Regions from separate parts of the Pseudarthrobacter leeuwenhoeki genome, predicted to be linked through region 2. Evidence: riboswitches for the same ligand, from Rfam matches in the RefSeq annotation. Region 2 holds a riboswitch; the other holds the start of a gene.
The links. A riboswitch is a leader RNA that binds a small molecule or an ion and turns the genes downstream of it on or off. The one in region 2 is predicted to bind cyclic di-AMP.

Region 1 (7,305 bases), on a different contig from region 2:
TTGCGGGAATCGTGATGCTGGTGTCGCTCACAGTGGCTCCAATTTTCGGCTGGTACAAAAGTGTGGCTCGGTAGGTCGCCCGGCAGCGTGGCTGCAGCGGAGCCTTGCGTTTCATTCTGCCTGACTGCCCCGCGGGGGAGGCAAAAGAGACCGTCACAGTCCGGTCACTGAGATTATCCGGAGTAATTCAAAATAGGCTAAGCTGGCCTGCGAACGTACGGCGGACCGCGCCAGGGCGCCTGCAGCATGCGGTACGGCGGGAAATGCGCAAGGACGGCGCTCGAGGAGCTGAGCTGAATGACGGATCTGATCGATACAACCGAGATGTATCTTCGGACCATTCTGGAACTTGAAGAAGAAAACATCGTCGCACTCCGCGCCCGCATCGCCGAACGGCTGCGCCACTCCGGCCCCACCGTCTCCCAGACTATCGGCCGGATGGAACGCGACGGGCTGGTGGTTGTTTCCGGCGACCGCCACCTGGAACTGACGGAAACCGGCCGGAAGCGTGCCATTGAAGTCATGCGCAAGCACCGCCTTGCCGAGCGGCTGCTGGCTGACGTGATCGGGCTCGACTGGGCCTACGTCCATGAGGAAGCCTGCCGCTGGGAGCACGTCATGAGTGAGCGGGTCGAGCGGCGGATCTTCGAACTGCTGAACCACCCCACTGTCTCTCCCTATGGCAACCCGATTCCGGGCCTCGCGGAGCTAGGCGGACCGCCTTCCCAGCCGTACGCCGATGGCGCTATTAACCTGCTGGAGGCCATGGCCGGCTACGGGCCGGATTCCCGGGTCAGGATCAACCGGCTCGCCGAGCCCATCCAGGTCGAACCGGAACTGCTCGTCCAGCTTGATGAGGGCGGCATCCGCCCCGGCGCACTGGTTTCGCTGGAGCGCGTGGGGGAGTACATCTCGGTGCGAGTGCCCGACATCGAAGGCGCCCTGGAGCTCCCGCCCGAGGTGGCGGGCCACGTTTTTGTGACCGTCGGTTAACGAGCGCTCACCGGGCAGCTCGTGGGACCTCCCATGAGTTGTGCACAGGTAGATAACGGATTTATCACTGGACGGCTTAATCGCCTATAGTTGGACACTAGTACCGATACCAAACCGTTATCTGATCCGAGCCGAGCTCTGCCAGCGGATCAGTTGCAGAATCACCTTCTGGCAGGGGCGGGGGAACCACTTCCGGCTGTTCAGCAGCCTTGGGGTGAAGTCCGTCAGCGGCAAGCAACTCCATCGAGGAACTACTTTGATACCTCTGTGCCTGGATGCTTGTCACGGCGGACCGGGTCTTTGATCTCTCTGACCCGAATCCGACAGCTAACTCCGCAGGCTCTCCAGAGAGGAACCTTTTTTGACCACCCAGATCGACAGGGGCCGCCGCCGTGCGACAGGTCCCGCTCCGGAGCCGCGTCCGGCCGCCGCCACACCCGCGGACCGGCCCCGTGACGCGCTCCGCGATGAACGCAGAGACCGCCGCAGCCCGTTCCGCCAGGTAACGGACTTCGCCGCCGCCAGTGGCGTGGGGCAAAAGGCCGGCATCGCACTGGCTGCCACGGGACTGGTCCTTACCGTCACCGTCCCCGCCACGAGCCCTGTTATGGCCACAGACACCGGGTCAACGGCCGCAGTCATCCCTGCCGCAGTCCAGCCGGATATCACCGCCGCCGACGTCAAAATTGACTTCAACCGCACCGCCGTCACCACCCGGAATGACCCGGACGGCAAGCTTAAGCAGCTGCTGAGCGCCCAGTCGGCCGGCTCCATTGCCCCTGCAGCCTCCTCGGGCAGCCTCGGGGCGCCCTTGGTAGAGCTGAAGAAGTCGTCCCCCTTCGGATACCGCGTCAGCCCCATCACCGGCGGCTCCGGGGAGTTCCACCGCGGCCAGGACTTTTCGGTCCAATGCGGCACCGACGTCATTGCGGCCGCAAGTGGCACCGTGACCTTCACAGGATGGCATCCCTACGGCGGCGGAAACCGTGTGGTGATTGACCACGGCAACGGCTTGGAGACCACCTATAACCACTTGTCCTCCGCCGGCGTCCAGGTGGGCCAGCAGGTCGACCGCGGCTCTGTCGTGGCGATGAGCGGCACCACGGGCGCCTCCACGGGCTGCCACCTTCACTTCGAGGTCATGGTCAACGGCGAAGTCGTCGACCCGACCGGCTGGCTGTAACCGAGCTGATGGGACACTCTCGCATTCTCACGGCACTCCGTGATCTGAATGTGACATAGAGCCCCAACTGCTGTACCGTTTGTCCCACGCCAACTTTTCCGAAGTTGGCGCTCTTGAGTGGATTGCCTAGCTCTGCCACCGCTCAAGGTCCGTTCGCATTACATCGTCTGGCAGGGGCGGGGGAACCAATTTTGGCCTTCGAAAGAAGGCCTTGGGGTTAAGTCGCAAAGCTTCCCAGGAAGCAGCGCGGCCGGGTGACTCCCATCCGAATCCGACAGCTCACCTCGCAGGCATTGGGAGAGGCTACTTTCGTGTCTTCACGCCACAATGCTGCGCGTCACCGCGCTTGCGCGGCTCTTACGAGCCCGCTGAAATCCAACCTCCGTGTTGCCCTTTTTGGTGCCCGGAACGGATCTCACACCGCCGACTCGATCTCTGCTGAGTCCGGCCCGCAGGCCATGCACCTGCAAGCAGTTCCCGCTATTGGCGCGTCTTCGCAGTACACCCTTCGCTAAGTAACCCATTTCGGGGCGATCCGGCGTACCCCCAAGATGCCGGAGCGTCCTCAGCCCGCGCCCTAAAAGCGCGGACCCAGGATCACGAAAGAGAGAACTTAATGACTAGTGCAAACGCACGGCACCGCGCCGAGGTCACCAAGACCAGCTCACTGGCCGCTATTGCCAAATCCCTCGGCGACAACGCCGGCGGCATGGGTCGCCAGGCCGCGGTTATCGCTGCTGCCTCCGGTCTCGTCCTGACCAGCGGTATCGGAGCCAACGCTGCTGAGGCCAACGTTCAGCGCGATTCCACCTCCGCTTCCACCCTCGAAGTCCAGTCAGCCGCCCCGGCGACCATCTCGGCTGCTTCGACCATCGCGATCTCCTTCGAGAAGCCGGCTGTCACCACCACCCCGGCTCCCGTCGTCGAGGCCCCGAAGCCTGTTGTGAAGGTCCAGGAGGCTTCCACAGCCAACCCGGCCAAGACCGCCAGCACCAAGGTCGCAGCCCCGGCTGCCCCCGCAGCCCCGGCTGCCCCCGCCCCCAAGGCTGCTCCGGCTGCCCCGGCCAAGGCTGCTCCGGCTGCCCCGGCCAAGGCTGCTCCGGCTGCCAAGGTTGCTCCGGCCGCCAGCACCCCGGCTCCGGCCGCCGCCGGCGTCAAGGGCGCCACGATCGCTGCTGCCGCTTACGCCCAGCTCGGTGTTGGCCAGGACTGCACCAGGCTCGCCACGAACTCGCTGGCTGCCGCGGGCATCAACTTCCACGGCTGGCCGGCAGGTTACCTGGCCCTCGGCCGCACTGTGAGCGCCGCCGCGGCACAGCCGGGCGACCTCGCCTACTACGCGAACGGCGGCGCGGGCCTGGCCCACATCGCTGTTTATGTCGGTAACGGCAAGGCTGTTCACGGCGGATGGAACGGCGGAACCACGTCCCTGCAGAGCGTCAACGTCGGCTCCGGCCCGGTCTTCATCCGCGTCGGCTAGGACAACAGCTGTAAGCAACACCGGGGACCCCTGCCATTGGGCAGGGGTCCTTTGCGTTGCCAGAACGTGAACTTCAGCGGATGCGGGTCGGGGCGGGAAAAAAGATTCGGTGAATTGGCATCCCCGTGTTTACTCTTGTTTTGTCGATCCATAGCCCGACCATGCAGAGGGCAGCCGGCCCTCGTGCCCCTGGCGGGTGCGGCCGTGAAGAGGTATGCGGATGCGCACACTCGTTCTGAATGCTGGATATGAACCGCTGGCGGTTGTGACCTTCCGCCGGGCGCTCGTCCTTGTGCTGGCCGGAAAGGCCAGTGTCGTGGCGGAAGGCGGCGATCCCGTCGTCGGGCCGCACGACGTCCTGGGCCGTCCGTCGGTGATTCTGTTGAATCGATACATCAGGCCCCGGTATAACACCGTGACGGCGGTGAGCCGCCGCGGGGTGCTCCGCCGGGACGGACACCGCTGCGCCTATTGCGGCAAAGCCGCCCACACCATCGATCATGTCCAGCCCAAATCCAGGGGCGGTGCGGAGTCCTGGGAAAACCTCGTCGCTGCCTGCCTGCGGTGCAACAACGCCAAAGGTGACCACACCCCGGGGGAAATGGGGTGGAAGCTCGGCTTCAGCCCCGCGCCGCCCAAGGGCACGACCTGGCAAATCAAGGAGCTGGAGAAGCCGACGCCTGCCTGGGACCCTTTCCTCCTGCCGGAATCCGCCGCTTGACACGGCGCACCCCGGCCGCTGCGCCCGGACAGCACCCATAGCCAGTTAGGCTGGACCGGTGGAATTCGACGCTGTCATTCTTGCCGGGGGCCGGTCGTCCCGGTTGGGAGGCGTGCCCAAATCGGGTCTGATGCACGACGGCGTCACCCTCCTGGAGCGCGCCCTGCAGGCCGCGCGCGGTGCGGCCGCCGTCGCCGTCGTCGGGCCGGACCCGGGAACCCTGCCCGAGGGGGTGCTGAGCTGCCGGGAGGAGCCGGCGTTCGCCGGACCCGCGGCCGCCGTCGCCGCCGGGCTCTCGGCCCTGGACCGGCACCGCAGCCGCCATCCCCGCGTTCCTGCCGCGGCACCGCTGACCCTGGTCCTCGCCGTCGACATGCCCCGGGCGGGCGCCGCCGTCGGAAGACTGCTGGACGCCGCTGCGGAAGCCCCCCCGGGCGACGGGCTGATGGCAGTCTCTGCTGACGGGCGCCGGCAGCCCCTCCTTGGCCTGTATGGCTCGGCTGCGCTTCGGCGGTGCGTGGCCGACGCCAGGCACCGCGGCGCGCTCGAAAACGCCTCGGTATTCGCCCTTCTTGCTAGGCTGGAGGTGCGGGAAGTGAGCGTCCCCAGGGGGTCTACGGATGATGTTGATACTTGGGACGATGCCTCCTTGTTGGGTGTGACCGGCCCGTCTGGCGGCCCTCGCGTCGACGGCCATCACCGCGACAGCCATGGACCGGGCCTCCGGCCCGGGTTTCCCCCCGCTGAACTCGACTTTGGAGGCAAACGGTGAAAAGCCAGGATGAAACACTCGAGGACTGGTGCCGGGCCCTGCTTCAGGCCCTGGAACTGGAAGACGTCGAGGTTGACGTGAACGAGATCCTGTCCCTGGCCGGGGTGGCGGCCCACTCCGTGGTGCGCCCTGCCGCGCCGTTGACAACGTTCATTGCCGGCTTTGCGGCAGGACTGGCTTCGGGCTCCGGCCAGGCCACGGATGCCGTCTCGATGCAGGCCGCGATGGGCGTCGCACGGAAACTGGCCAGGGACTACGCAGCCAACGAAGACTCCGGAGTATGACACCTGCACCCCCTCACGGCAATGCAGCTGCCGCGGGGGATGAGCCTGCGCCCCATCGGCACCTCGCGCACACCTGGCAGGAAGCCCGGCAGCGTGCGTTCGACTGCGCGACCCCCATCCCCGCCGCGCCCGTGCCGCTTCGAGACGCGCTGGGGCGCAAACTCGCCGCCGACGTGGAAGCGCTGGTGGACATGCCGCACTACGCCTCCTCTGCCATGGACGGCTGGGCCGTTAACGGCAGCGGACCATGGATCCTGGCGGAGCCCGGCCAGCGGCTGGCTCCGCACCAGGGGAGCCCCATCGTCACAGGCGGGCTGATTCCTCCCGGAGCGAAGGCCGTGCTGCGGAGCGAAAGCGGCACCATTGCCGCCGATGAGGACGGGTTGCCGGTCCTGCAGCTTGGCGGCGGCGCGAAGCCCGGCGAGCCGCGAAACGGCGAGCACATCCGGAAAGCCGCCGAGGAAGCCGCCGCCGGCGAAGTGCTGATAAAGGGCGGCGCCCTGCTCAACCCCGCCCACCTGGCCCTTGCGGCCCTCGCCGGTCACGACAGCCTTTCGGTCCTGGGCAAAGCCGTGGTCCGGCTGGTGTTCACCGGCTCGGAAGTGGTCACAGCCGGGATCCCTCGGCCGGGGGAGGTGCGCGATACCTTCGGTCCCCAGCTCGCCGGCGTCGTGGAAATGCTCGGGGGGATCTGTGCCGGCGAAACGAAAATCGGCGACAGCTACGCTGAATGGCTGACCGCGCTCGAGGACACCGACCCGGAGGGGGAACCCGGGGCAGCTGAGGTGACGCAGTTTCCCGGGCGTTCCGGCGCCGAACCGGTGCCGGCCGACGTCGTCATCACAACGGGCGGTACCGGCAGGTCCGGGACCGACCATCTGCGCCGTTCCGTGGCCGAACTCGGCGGACGGTTGCTGATCGACGGCATCGCGATGCGGCCCGGCCATCCTGCCGTGCTGGCCGAACTGCCGGACGGCAGGTTCATCATCGGGCTGCCGGGCAACCCGCTCGCGGCCATGATGGCGCTGTCCACCATCGGCGCCCCGCTCTTGGCAGCGCTGGGGCACCGGTCCCTGCCGCCCGTCACCGAGGTGCCCTGCGGCGCCATGATCGACGCTGACCCCGGCCGGACCCGGCTGATGCCCTTCCGGCTCCTCTACGGTATGGCGTCGCCGGCTCAGCACACCGGCCCGGGAATGATGCGCGGGCTGGCCGCGGCCGACGGCGTCCTGGTGGTCCCCCCGCACGGAGTGCGGCTGGGGGAAACCGTCCCGGCCTTCGTCCTTCCCTGGGGCACGCCCCTCCCGGAGCCGGCGGTACCGGAGGGCAAGCCCGCCACCAAACGGTCCGCCCGCAAGCCTGCCGGTACCGGCGGGCCCGTGGACTGGGGCGAACTGCTGGGGTAGCGCCTGGTCTTGAACCCGCGCTGGCCACCCGGCCCAGCGCTTGCCATGATGGAGCTATGTTGGTTAGGAATACCTGATGGGCCGCGTCACGCAGCGCCGCAAGGTGCACAAATATGTCCTGGACGGATCGCCCCAGGCCCTCGAATTCCCTGTCCGGTACCGGGAGGACGTGCTCGCCGTGGAAGAGCCGCTGGAGATCCGGATCGGCAGCTTGTCCTTCTCCGTCACCATGCGGACGCCGGGGAACGACTTTGACCTCGTTGCGGGCTTCCTTGTCTCTGAAGGCGTCATCTGGAGCCCTGAACAGCTCGTCTCGCTGCGGTTCTGCGCGGGGGAAGACGAGGACGGCGTTCAGACGTTTAACGTGGTGGAAGCCCAGCTGAGGCCCGACGTCGTCCGCCCGGACACCGGCCGGAACGTGTACACCTCCAGCTCGTGCGGCATTTGCGGCACGGATTCCATCGAA
Region 2 (7,305 bases):
CGTAGTTGGTCTGCTGCATGTAGGACAGCAGCTGCGCGGTGTTGGCGGCGTTGAGCAGCCGGCCGCTGTACAGCTCGGACAGAATCGTTGCCATCTCTGCAGGGGTCAGGGCGTTCACGGTCCGGTCATAGGGGATGCCTATCGAGGCCGCGTAGTTGATCAGTCCCTTGTGGCCCACGGCGGCGAGGATCAACGCCCACGAATCGTTGTTGCTTTGCTGAACCATCTGCCGGATCTGCTGGCCCGCGGTGGACGCCCCCATGGGGGTCGCCAGCGAGGCCTTACCGGTTTCCACCAGATGGTAGTAGGCGGCAGCGGCGAGGACCTTCCCGGTGCTTGCGGCCACGAATTTGGTCTTCACGCCATATTCGTGCACCTGCCCGTCCGCCACATCGATCAGGGCCACACCCACCTGGTATCCGCTGTTGGCCTGGATCACAGCATTGATTTCCGCGTCCAGCGCCGGCCCGATGGCTGGATCGGGGGACGCGACGACAGCGGCTGTCGGCGTCGGGATTCCTGCCGACGGCGCTCCGCCGCCGGAGTCGGACAGCGGGTCAGCCGAACCTGCTGGGGCGGACACCGAAGAACCCGACGCCCCGGCCTCGACCGGATCCCTGGACTGGATGGTGCCGTAAACAGCCCCGGCTGTGATCAGGCCGAGGACGGTAACCAGTGCAATCAGGAACTGCGGGCGGATCCAGCCCGTGAATCCCAGCAGGCGCGGCCCGGTTCCCCGGTCTAACTTATGTGTGTGCCGGCCGCTGCTGTAATGCCGGCCGGGTCCCCAGGATTCCACCGGTCTCAACCCCGGAACATCAACGGGGGCGCGACGTCGGCTGACGCCACAGGCAGGCTCGTGGGCATGCTTTTCCTCCGAAAGTAAAGAACCGCTGCGCGGCTTCAAACATCCTGTATTCTTCTACCCGCGGGGCCTGAACGCAAATGCCCGCCCCCGGGGAGCACTGGATCAGCCGGCCAGCTGCCGTCGACGGGACCGGATTTTTACGCAGCGCCCTGTGCAGCGCAGAACCCCTTGACAGGCCGATCCTCCAGCCGGATCCCGGTTGCGGCAAGCGCGGTTCGGTTGCGGCTGAAGTGCAGCCCTCCCGACGCGGTGGTGACGCTCCCGCCCAGTTACTCCGGCCCACGCGACACTGCGCCCCCGGGATCCCGCAGCATTCCGCGGTTCTTCGGGGTGGAACCGGGGTGAGGCACCGAGTAACTGGGCTGGAGCGTCGCCACCCGGGGCCGGCCAGGACCCGGAAGTGCGCCTGCTCCGGTGGAGGGAGCCTCGCTAGGCGCTGTTCAAGACCGCCACGTCTGGATCCGGTCGGTCGCGCACGCCCAGCCGCGTGAGCGCAAGCGGGCCCAGGACGGTCCCGCTGAGGATAATACCCGCGAAGATCAGGCATGACAGCTGCCACGATCCACCCTCATACAGCGGCCCTGCGAGCAGCGACCCAGCCGCGGCGCCGAGCATCTCGGCGTTGGTCAGAAGGCTCAACCCGCGGCCCACCCGGTGCCCGTTCACCTCGGCCACAACTGCCCGCTGGATCGGCAGCAAGATGGCCCAGGAGGCACTGGTCAGTACCCAGAGTGCGGCGATCACAAGCGGACTGGGCGTGAAGGCGAGACCTGACGCCGTCAGTGCCGACGCGACCGATGCGATGACATATCCCGCACGTCGGCCACGACGTTCAACGAAGCCGTGCAAGACCCGGGGCATCACGGTGAGCACGATGCCGCCGGGCAGGTAGATCAGTGCAATCTGGTAAACCTCGAGTCCGAGCGCGTTCTGCAGGTGCAGCAGCAAAAGCAGTGACACGCCAGCCTCGGCGACTGCCGTCACCAGCGCGGCGAGCAGCAGCGGGGCGAGGCGCTTTCCATCGCCCCTGATCCCGCCCGGTGGCCGCTCCTGCGGTGGCGGCAGGAACCGCGGCACGCGGAGCAACAGGACCGCCGCGACGCTACAGACAACGGCGAGGGTCCCGAAAACCCCACCGAAGCCGATCAGCTGCAGCAGGACCATCGCTGGAATCCAGAAAACCACGATCCTAGCGCTTCGGACGACAGCAGTCCGGCCAGGGAACCGGAGTCACGGTCAAGGTCCTCGACTGCGAGCGCCCGGGCGGCGATCCAGAAGAACGCGCCGCCCACACCGCCTACACCAGCTGCGGCGAAGGCGCTTGGAAGTGATGTCGCGAGGGCGTAGCCGATGCAGCTCACCGCGTGCAGCAGGGCGCCGGCTGCCGCGACCCTCGTCCGCACCCGCGTGTCGACCAGCCAACCGGAAATTGGACGTGCGATCACCGAGATGACGAGCTCGACGGCGACAAGAGCTCCGATCGCGCTTGGCGCAAGGCCCAGCCGGGTGCCGCCCCAGAGCGGGATCAGGAAGTCGAGCAGTTCCGCCGACCCTCCGATCAGGGTCGCGGCAGTGCCGGGAATCCTACCGCTGGCGCTGGAACTGGCCTTTTGACCGAAACAGATGCGGGCGTAGCCTTGGCATATGGGACTCAGCTACGACGACCCGGACCCGGCGGACCCCGACACTGACGCGGTTCGCCCAAAAAAAGCCTGAACGATGAAACGTGCAGTAACCCGGCCGGCGAGCGTTCGCGCCATCGGCTATGCCATCACCGGCAAGGTGGCCGTCGACCGCAACCCCGGCGGTCCGATGACGGGCGTGAGCTTTGCGCAGATGCAGCAGGACTTCACAAACGGCCTCGTAACTCTTGGAACCTCCAACGACGACGGCAAGCTGGTATCCAACCACGCCTACGCATTGCTGGGCGTGAATTCCCCCAATGAAACCGTCGTGGTCGGAGATCCGGCAGGCGACCAAACGACACTGAAGTTCTCGACCTTCCAGTCCACGAACATTAACCAGTACATCGCGATACCGACCTACCCGTGAGTCCAGGCTGTTCAACGAAAGACGACGGGCAGTTTGCACGACGGCGCTGAAGCGACTATTTGGCGGGTCCCAGATCACATCGTGCGCTGTGACCCACCGCAGACTGTGGCGCGAGAGCAGGTCCGTCCGTTCGTCGGTAGGCATGATCGAGGCGCTCAGCGTGTAGCTGATTGACTGCTTCGTTCGAACCGCGTCGCGCCATGCAAAGGTGACGTTCGGACCGAAAAGCAGTGCAGATAGGTGCCTACTGATCCGCCAAAACTACAGGGATCTCTGCGGTCCTGCTGGGCCAGGTCCTCCTGCGTGATTCCGGCATCGGACTGCCCTCCCCTGCCGCGGCTGCCGGGCTCGGCGTATGCTGGAACCCCGTCCCGCAGTGAAGCGAGGGAGCCCGCCATGCGCAAGGTCATTCTGATGATGCAGGTATCCCTGGACGGATTCTTTGAGGGTCCGGAGCGGGACCTGAGCTGGCACCGGGTCGATGACGAACTGCACCGCCACTTCAACGACGAGCTCCGGACCATGGGCGCTTTCCTGGACGGCCGCGTCACCTATGAGCTGATGGCCGGCTTCTGGCCGACGGCGGACGAGGACCCCTCAACCCCTGCCCCGATGACCGAGTTCGCGGGGATCTGGCGGGACATGCCCAAAATCGTCTACTCCAGGACCCTGGCGTCGGCCGGCTGGAATACCGAGGTGGTGCGCGACGTCGTCGCCGAGGACGTCGCGAGGCTCAGGGAACAGCCCGGCGGTGACCTGGCGCTGGGCGGCGCCAATCTGTCCGCGTCGTTCAGGCGGCTCGGGCTGATCGACGAGTACCGGATCTATGTGCACCCGGTACTGATCGGACGGGGCACGCCCCTTTTCCAGGGGACGGATGCGATGACGGCGCTGCGGCTGCTGGAGAGCCGGACGTTCGGCAACGGCGTCGTGCTGCTGCGGTATGCAACGAAGCCGGACGCCGGGCGCGCAGAAGGCCGGTGATCAGCTGCCCCCAAGGCAACCGATCGACCGGCCTTCGACGTGCTGAAAGCGGTCCTGCTAGCCGGCGCGGACGAACGTCACGGGGCCGGTGGCGGTCAGCCAGGACAGCGGGTGCGTGATCGTGGAGTTGACGCCGTTCATTCCGCCGCTGATTGCCTGGCCGTTGCCGGCGTAGATGGCGACGTGGCCGGACTGGACAATGATGTCGCCGGGCTGGGGAGCAGCGACGACTTTGCCATACTTCATGAATGCCATCGGGCCAATGTCACCGACCGGGATGCCGGCGGCGTTCAGGCCCTTCTCCACTACCGCGGTGCAGTCCTGCGTGATGCCGATCTGGCCGTACGCTACGGCCAGCAGCGTGGCGTTCACTCCACCGGCTGCCGGGGCAGCGGCAGGGGCGGGTGCGGCCTGGACCTTCACGGTCGCCTTCGCGGCGGCAGCGGGGGGTGCTGCCGGCGCGGGTGCTGCCGGGGCCTTGGCTGCCGGGGCCTTCGGAGCAGCTACGGGCTTGGGTGCCTCGACCACGGGAGCCGGGGCAGTCGCAACGGCCGGGCGCTCGAACGTGATCTGGACGGCGGAATCCGCCATGACCGGCGCGGAGACCTGGCCCTGGACGTCAACGGATGCTGCCGGTGCGGAGACGAGCTCAGTCGGTGCATCGGCTGCGTTCGCAGCCAAAGCGCCGCTGAGCACCATTCCGGAAGTGGCAACGAGGACGGCTGCCTGGCGGCCGATGGTGCCGGCGGTGCGGCGTTTGCTGCGAAGGTCGGCGTTTTTGGGCGCACGAGTATTGCTAAAAGTCATTAAAGGAGCCTCTCCCAATGCCTGCGAGGTGAGCTGTCGGATTCGGATGGGAGGCACCCGGCCGCACGCTGGCCCGATCATGACGGGCCGTGCGGCTTCACCCCAAGACCCCTGGAGAACAGCGGGTCAAAATTGGTTTCCCCGTCTCTGCCGGACGTTGCTGCGAGTTATCCCCTGGCCGCGGCAGAGTTAGGCAATCGGCTGGGGAGAGCCCGTCTCGAAACAACAGGCACCTAACAACGGTAACGGACTGATCACGGAGTGTCACATCGAGGCAACGGCAGACTGTGGTGAGCGGGCTTTGACAGGCACGCCGACCGGCCCGGGCACTGGCCGGACGCTGCCCCGGGCATAGGATGATGCCATCACCGTTCACCCGAAGCGGAGGCCCGAAAATGAACAGTCCCGACCCCATCAGGCACTGCATCGCCATCTGCCAGCTGAGCACTCAGCCGCCGGAGGACTTCAGTGTCAACACCGAACTGCTCGTGCTGGAAAACGGGGAAGTCCACGTCTCCACCTGGGACGCTGAGCCTCGCGACGGTGGCTTCGACGTGCACGTCCTGAACGACCGCGTGGACGCACTCGGCTTTATGGTGGTCACCGACTGGGAGTTCTTCGACGAAAAGGCCTATGCCGTGGTGGAACGCCGGCCGGGAAGCCGGGCCGGATCCCGACCCGGCAGCAGGTCCGCGTAACCCTCCGATTCCGAATCTCCGGCGGAACTTTGACTTATTGCAGACGTCATTTGATTGCGCCACAGACATATGACGCGGGAATAAATAATAGGGGGGACTGCCACGGCAAACGCTTTGAACGGCAACACTGCCGTGCAGCGTTGCCGTCAGAGAATACGTGGGCGGACTGTTCCTGCCATCAGACCGGGCTGCTCCGTTTGTTGCTGCGCCTCTGGCGGAACCCAAAAGGGGTGCTTATCCGGGTACGGCAGTCTGCGGGAATTGGTGGTTACCCGCACTGTTGAACCCGTTATCTCGCGGACCATTTTGTTGAGATGGTAGATGAGCCGCCGACGGGAATAGAGACTGAAAAATTGACGGTAGATAGAATTCGAACGCCGCAAAGCAGCAGCCGGGTGAAGAGACAATGCCGCGCAGTATTCGCCGGGTCAGAATCCCAGGTCCGGGCGGTGTCTGGCCGTCTCGGCGAGCACGAGGGAAACCGCCCCTGCGGCGATCGCGCCGTCGTCGTCCTCGTGGTTCCGCTGCGGCGAAGACGCCAGAACGAGACGGGCGTGGCGCACGAACCGGGGCCAGTCCCCCGCGCCGGCACGGAGCACGCGCAGCGGGGACAGCAGGGCGGCACGGCGCAGCCAGCCGTCGGGATCCCGCACCCACCGGTCCAGGACACTGTCCGCGCGCACCCTGCCGACGACGTCGAGCCCCTCGAGCAGGGGACCAACGACGTCGATGGCGAGCGGATCGACGAGGGCGCCCAGCCGTGCGCTCCGCACGAAGCCCTCGATCCGGGTCAGGTCCAGGTTCGTCAGCAGGCCGACGCTGGATTGGAGCAGCACGACGCCGGCGAGTCGGCTTTCGAAGACGGGCACCTCCCACAACTCGGTGCTGAGGGCGGTGATGTCATCGTGCGTCAGCCCCGGGTGGCGGCGGAGGGCATCTCGGACCGTTCCGCGCACGGCTCCGACGGAGGCACCGTAATAACGGTGCCCGCCGCCGTAACGTGCTTCGGCGTCCACGGCGCGGCTCCACGACGACTCACGCTGAAGCGCGAAATCCATGAAATCGCCCGCATCGCTCATGGGGACATTCTCCCGCACGCAGCGGGACCCTTTCCCGAAGCGAACCAGCGACCATTCCCGACCGTCACGACAAATCGGCTAACAGCCTCAGTCCGGTCAACATATTCCCGGGCGGTGAACTGGTTAAGGTAGTGGACGTGCCGCTTTTCAGCGCTCAGCCATGAGTCTTTCTGGATGGTCTCTTTTCGTACCCTGCGCAGATGAGGGCGATCAGGGAGAACCCGGGACGGGCAGTCGCGGCGCTGTAGGGCCTTCGTCACGGGTGATGACTTTGGACTCTGTCCGGCGAAGCAGAAGAGAGCGATTCTGTTCTCTGGACGTTGGATCGTTGAACGCCGGATACGCGTTACTTGGCGCGGAGGGCAGGAGCCAGGTTAAATGGAACAGCTGATTCCGTGGTTGATATTTTGCACCGCCGTCTTAGTACTTTGTGTCATCAGGCCCCATGCAGCCCGGGTTGTTGTCGGGATCTTCTTTATTGTCATGGCCGTAGCCGTCAATGTTGTATTGAGTATTGTTGCACCGGATCAGTTCATCAAGCTCGGTACGGATGCCCCGCTGATTCCTCTTTATGGCTGGTTCTTCCAAAATGTGGTCGCACCGGCACCCCAGGTCATTGGGATCCTGGCTGCGGCAGGAGAGATCGCCGTCGGGCTGCTGATACTCAGCGGGGGCAGACGCACAAAACTGGGCCTGGCGGGCGCTATCTTGTTCTTGATTGTCGTTACACCGTTAGGAATCTGGACGCTGCCGAATCCGGTGTTTGCTGCCGGTTTGGCGTGGCTGCTGACAAAGGAATACCCGAGGAACATGTTGC

Region 1: linked by a shared signal. The riboswitch ahead of ACZYX4_RS05605 (NlpC/P60 family protein) and the one ahead of ACZYX4_RS16385 (C40 family peptidase) in region 2 are both predicted to bind cyclic di-AMP.

Annotation. Positions count from the first base shown of each region.
Region 1 is NZ_JBVAYY010000005.1:48,183-55,487, forward strand. Features, by position in the region: gene serC (phosphoserine transaminase) at 1-31, opposite strand, end outside; gene ACZYX4_RS05595 (metal-dependent transcriptional regulator) at 298-993, shown strand; cyclic di-AMP (ydaO/yuaA leader) riboswitch at 1,138-1,350, shown strand; gene ACZYX4_RS05600 (M23 family metallopeptidase) at 1,355-2,176, shown strand; cyclic di-AMP (ydaO/yuaA leader) riboswitch at 2,314-2,483, shown strand; gene ACZYX4_RS05605 (NlpC/P60 family protein) at 2,793-3,656, shown strand; gene ACZYX4_RS05610 (HNH endonuclease) at 3,877-4,377, shown strand; gene mobA (molybdenum cofactor guanylyltransferase) at 4,436-5,149, shown strand; gene ACZYX4_RS05620 (DUF6457 domain-containing protein) at 5,146-5,433, shown strand; gene ACZYX4_RS05625 (molybdopterin-binding protein) at 5,430-6,839, shown strand; gene fdhD (formate dehydrogenase accessory sulfurtransferase FdhD) at 6,916-7,305, shown strand, end outside.
Region 2 is NZ_JBVAYY010000022.1:31,984-39,288, reverse strand. Features, by position in the region: gene ACZYX4_RS16410 (serine hydrolase) at 1-799, opposite strand, end outside; gene ACZYX4_RS16405 (MFS transporter) at 1,298-2,032, opposite strand; gene ACZYX4_RS16400 (MFS transporter) at 2,014-2,394, opposite strand; gene ACZYX4_RS16395 (hypothetical protein) at 2,588-2,920, shown strand; gene ACZYX4_RS16390 (dihydrofolate reductase family protein) at 3,317-3,904, shown strand; gene ACZYX4_RS16385 (C40 family peptidase) at 3,962-4,711, opposite strand; cyclic di-AMP (ydaO/yuaA leader) riboswitch at 4,716-4,886, opposite strand; gene ACZYX4_RS16380 (hypothetical protein) at 5,107-5,409, shown strand; gene ACZYX4_RS16375 (DNA alkylation repair protein) at 5,838-6,488, opposite strand; gene ACZYX4_RS16370 (hypothetical protein) at 6,867-7,305, shown strand, end outside.